2 regions of the Lactobacillus sp. N54.MGS-719 genome follow, and region 2 is predicted to be linked to the other one. Evidence: riboswitches for the same ligand, from Rfam matches in the RefSeq annotation. Region 2 holds a riboswitch; the other holds the start of a gene.
What was found. A riboswitch is a leader RNA that binds a small molecule or an ion and turns the genes downstream of it on or off. The one in region 2 is predicted to bind magnesium.

Region 1: it holds a riboswitch for magnesium, as region 2 does, so the genes downstream of both, mgtA (magnesium-translocating P-type ATPase) here and mgtA (magnesium-translocating P-type ATPase) in region 2, are expected to answer to the same signal.

Annotation. Positions count from the first base shown of each region.
Region 1 covers NZ_LARO01000008.1:41,840-44,253, reverse strand. The annotation lists gene trpS (tryptophan--tRNA ligase) at 1-3, shown strand, start outside; gene WS44_RS02740 (ComE operon protein 2) at 25-504, shown strand; gene WS44_RS02735 (TPM domain-containing protein) at 461-1,102, shown strand; M-box (ykoK) riboswitch at 1,156-1,319, shown strand; gene mgtA (magnesium-translocating P-type ATPase) at 1,396-2,414, shown strand, end outside.
Region 2 covers NZ_LARO01000027.1:4,661-7,074, reverse strand. The annotation lists gene mgtA (magnesium-translocating P-type ATPase) at 1-1,311, opposite strand, end outside; M-box (ykoK) riboswitch at 1,392-1,555, opposite strand; gene WS44_RS06090 (SLAP domain-containing protein) at 2,128-2,414, opposite strand, start outside.

The sequences.
Region 1 (2,414 bases), on a different contig from region 2:
TAAATAAAAGCAAGGGGCAAAGTCATGCATGATCGAATTCCATGGAAACAATATTTTATGATGCAGGCGTTAGTAATTGCTCAGCGTTCTACTTGTAATAGAGCGCTAGTCGGCAGCGTTTTAGTCAAAGATCACCGCATTATCGGTACTGGCTATAACGGTTCGGTTTCAGGACAGCCGCATTGCGATGACGTTGGCCACCAAATGGTTGACGGCCACTGCGTAAGAACGATTCACTCAGAGATGAATGCCATCATTCAATGTGCGAAATTTGGTGTTTCTACTGAAAATACCGAAATTTACGTGACCCATTTTCCTTGTTACAACTGCTGCAAGGCTTTAGTGCAAGCAGGCATTAAAAAGATAAATTATTATTTTGACTATCGTGATAATCCACTAGCATTGAAGTTGCTTCATGATTGCGGGGTACCATATGAGCAAATTAAGATCGATCGAAAATATGTGGAAGGTTTGGCCCATAAACTTGAAGAAGACGAGAATTAGTTTAGTTGGCTTAGTAGGTTTGTTGTTAGTCTTTTTAACGACTACGGGATTTGTGCAGCCTAATATTGAAGACCATGCTCATATTCTGAATAAAGAAACTAAGACTTTAATTACTGAAAAGAATAATCGCTATTTTCAAACTAAGGAGCAGCCGCAGATCTCTGTGATTACGGTTAAGAGACTGAATAACCTCACTCCTGAGGCGTTGAACCGTACTAAGCGATCGGTATTTATCGTGGTTGGACAAAAAGGCAAGAAGCGCAACGTGCAAATCTTTTCTACTAAGGACCTGCATGGCGCCTTTACGGCTGACGCACGGACCAACATTATTAGAGCTGAAGTAGATAAGTTGCGCAGTCAAGATAATGCCACCTTTAATGAAGGATTACGCTTCGTGTTTAGAGCTTGTGCTACCAAGGTGGATCAGCAGTATCAATATGCACTAGACAAATATGATTTATCGAGCAGCGAGCAAGATAAAATTTCGCATCCACATCGCGTAGCGCTTCCGATTGCGTTAGCACTAGCATTCTTGATCGTCGGAATCGTTTATGTTTTAAGAAGATTCGGCCGCAATAACTACAATTCACGCAATTAGGTGGCTTGACTTATTTAAATTTAGTCCTTACACTTTCTTGTGGATATAATTAGCAATTAAACTGTTAGGTGAGACTCCTACGTGAACACACGCTATCGCCCAGAAACATCCAGAGATGCCAACGGGTTAAATAGGTGTCGTCGACTTAAGGCGAGATCCAGATAGCTAGCATGTGCTTACGTCACGTAGTGTTAAAACTGAACGACGAGTATGACAAAGCCTTATTAGGTCACCTACAGAAACAGTAGGTGGCTTTTTTGTTTTGCTTGTCAATTAAATGAGAGGAGCAAAGAATGGTAAAAGCAGCTGGCAAAAAGCAGTCAAATGTCGACATTCAAAGGATTCAGCAGATTGCACGCGAATCGCGTAGTGAGACGCTAGCGCGACTTCAGGCAAGTGCTGAAGGACTTTCCACGAATAAGGCTGAAGAAAATAGAAAAGAATATGGCGAAAATAGGATTAGGACTAACTCCAATGCTTCTAATTGGCGATTGCTGTGGGAATCAATCGCTACTCCGTTCACGCTTGCTTTAATTGGATTAACTATTTTAACTTCATTTACTAGTTATATATTGGTGCCACAAGATAATAGTGATATAGATACAGTCATTGTGATGATCATTATGTTGATCATTTCTGTGGTAGTAAATTTTGCCCAAAAGATTAGGATTGCCAAAGTAACTGAAAAATTGATGGACATGGTTTCGGTAACGACTAACATTCGTCGGGATGGTAAAAACGTGGAACTGCCCACCGACGAAGTAGTTGTGGGCGACGTGATTAATTTGTCTGCCGGCGACATGATTCCTGCAGACATGAAGCTCCTTACGAGTAAGGACCTGTTTTGTTCATACAGTTATTTGGATGGCGACTCGGAACCAGTAGAAAAAATGGCCAATGTGACCATTAAACCGAGTATGCAGGACTATTTGAACTACCCTAACATTTTATATGAGGGAACGACGATTGTTTCTGGCTCGGGTAGCGGCATTGTTTTTGCGGTCGGCAACAATACTGTCTTTGGCAAAAAGGTGCAGGAAATTTCACGCAAGAAGGTAAAGACGACCTTATTTGATCGTGAGATGAGACAGTTAGCCAAGATTTTGATCGTCACGGCTGCGATTTTAATTCCGCTTTTGTTCATTATTAATGGCCTGACTAAGGGTGACTGGGGTGAAAGTTTGATCTTCGCCTTGGCGGCCGCCGCAGGGATTACGCCAGAAGTTTTGCCAATTATCGTTAACAGCAACTTGACTAAAGGGGCACTGGAAATGTCCAAAAAAGGTGTCGTAGTCAAGCAGATGAATGCCAT
Region 2 (2,414 bases):
CACGACACTCATGCGACGACGCTTGAAGTCGAATGGAATTTCATCGACCTTAGTGTAGTCATGTTTAATTTCTTCAACGTCTAGCTCATCGCTAGCGGCATCGATAATGGCTTGGTCCATCAAATCGTGCATCCCCGTTTGGAAGTACGAATTCAAATAAGCCAACCGCAAAACTTGTGGATTTTCCTCCATATCCAAGTTGTAGTGACGTTCCAATACAACCTTGTTTTGGGTCAAAGTACCGGTTTTATCAGTACAAAGAATGTCGGCAGCACCGAAGTTTTGGATGGAGTTCATCTTCTTAACGATGGTGCCGTGCTTGGACATTTCGAGCGAACCCTTAACCAAATTACTAGTAACAATAACTGGCAACATTTCTGGAGTAAGTCCAACGGCTGTAGCGATGGCGAACAGCAAAGCGTTGAGCCAGTTACCTTTAGTCAAACCGTTAATGATCAAAACTAAAGGTGCAATGATGGCAGTCATTGTTAACAATAATTTAGAAATGTTCTTAATACCGACATCAAAGTTAGTTTCCTTAACGTCGTTGTTTGAAATATCCTTAGCCAAACGACCAAAGACAGTTTGTTCACCGGTAGCTAAAACGACACCGACACCTGAACCAGAAACAATAGTTGTTCCTTGATAGATTACATCAGGATAGTCCAAATATTGATCCATGTCTTTTTGATCAGGCTTCTTGGTTGCTATCTTTTCCACAGGTGTGGATTCACCGTTCAAAGAACTTGAGGAACAGAACAAGTCTTTGGTTTGAAGCAATCTAATATCTGCTGGCACCATGTCCCCAGCGTGGATATTAATAATATCGCCGACAACTACTTGCTTGGTAGAAATTTCTTTGTCCTTTTTATTGCGACGAATATTGGTAGTCACGGACACCATGTTCAAGAGGTCTTCAACTGCGTCATTAGTTTTCACATTCTGGATAAAGGACGTTAATCCAGAAATGATGATCATTGTAATCATAATGATCACAGTACTCAAGTCCTTTTGATCTGCCGGCACGAAGACGTAGTCGGTGAACAGCGACACCGTTGCTAGCAGCAACAGGACCATTGTGAAAGGAGTGAAGAATGATTCAATGAAGAAATGCAACTTCGTATTGTGCTTCTTGGTTGCAACTTCGTTAAGACCATTCTTCTCCAAACGCTCTTTAGCTTCCGTCGAAGACAGACCGTCTAGCGAACTATGCAGCGTCTTGAGCGCTTCTTCGGGAGTTTGTTGCGCGATTTGCTTAACAAACTCTGTATCGGCCGTCTTCTTATTCATCAGCAACTTGTTTTTTGCCATGTTAATCCCTCTTTCTGATTAAACATGCAAACAAACTAAAAAGGAGCTAATACCAATTAGTATTAACTCCTTATCTAAGCGATTTTTTCTCGTCGTTCAGTTTTGACACTACGTGACGTAAGCACAGGCTAGCTATCTGGATCTCGCCTTATCTCGACAAGAACTATTTTACTCGTTGGCATCTCTGGATGTTTCCGGGCGATAGCTTGTGTTCACGTAGGAGCCTCACCTAACAGTTTATTTGCTTTTTCAATTTTTATTTTTATTATATGTATATTATTTGACAATGCAATTATCTTTACTAAATCGTTAGAAATTGTAAAAGAATTTAAGAAAAGATAAAAAAGCACGTTTAAAATGAACATGTGTTTCTTATAGTGAAATTTGATATACTATTTTACAGACAAGGGTAGATTGCAACTGCCAATGTTTAGTAGTTTTAGCATGACTAACCACCCCTCAACATTTTATAAATTACGGAGGTGAGAGTTATGCATAATTGGATAGTCTGAAGGTCTAGTGCTCCGTGTTAGCTTGGGCTATTGCAATCAGCATCGTTCTAGGTACTCTGGTTAAATTAGCTATTAATTTGGCCATAGCCTACGCAATAACAAAAAAGCTAATCACAAGGATTAGCTAAGCATACAGTTATCTAAAACTACGATTGAAGTCAACGGCTGCAATCCGTTGGCTTCTTTTCATATACAGATTATAACATGAAATATTTGATACTTAAAAACGAAAAGAGCACCTATTGCGAAATTGGCAGTAGATGCTCTTTTGATTTGTGGTTAGAATTTATTTTTTAGTTTGAGCTTATTTTGCTTTCTTCCAAGTACCGATAATTTTACCATTATTACTGTAAACATTAATTCTGTAACTCTTAAGAGTACCGCGCATTACAACGGCTTGTTTCTTAGGGGCCTTACCTACAGAACTTGTTCTTACATAGTATGGATGATCTGGATCACCTGAATCGATCTTGTAATATTCTTGACCGTTAAATTTGTACACACGTCCATTATCAAGAATCTTGACTTTTTGACCTTGAGTCTTAATTTGATATGCACCGTCTTCTTGAACAACATGACCATTTTCATCAT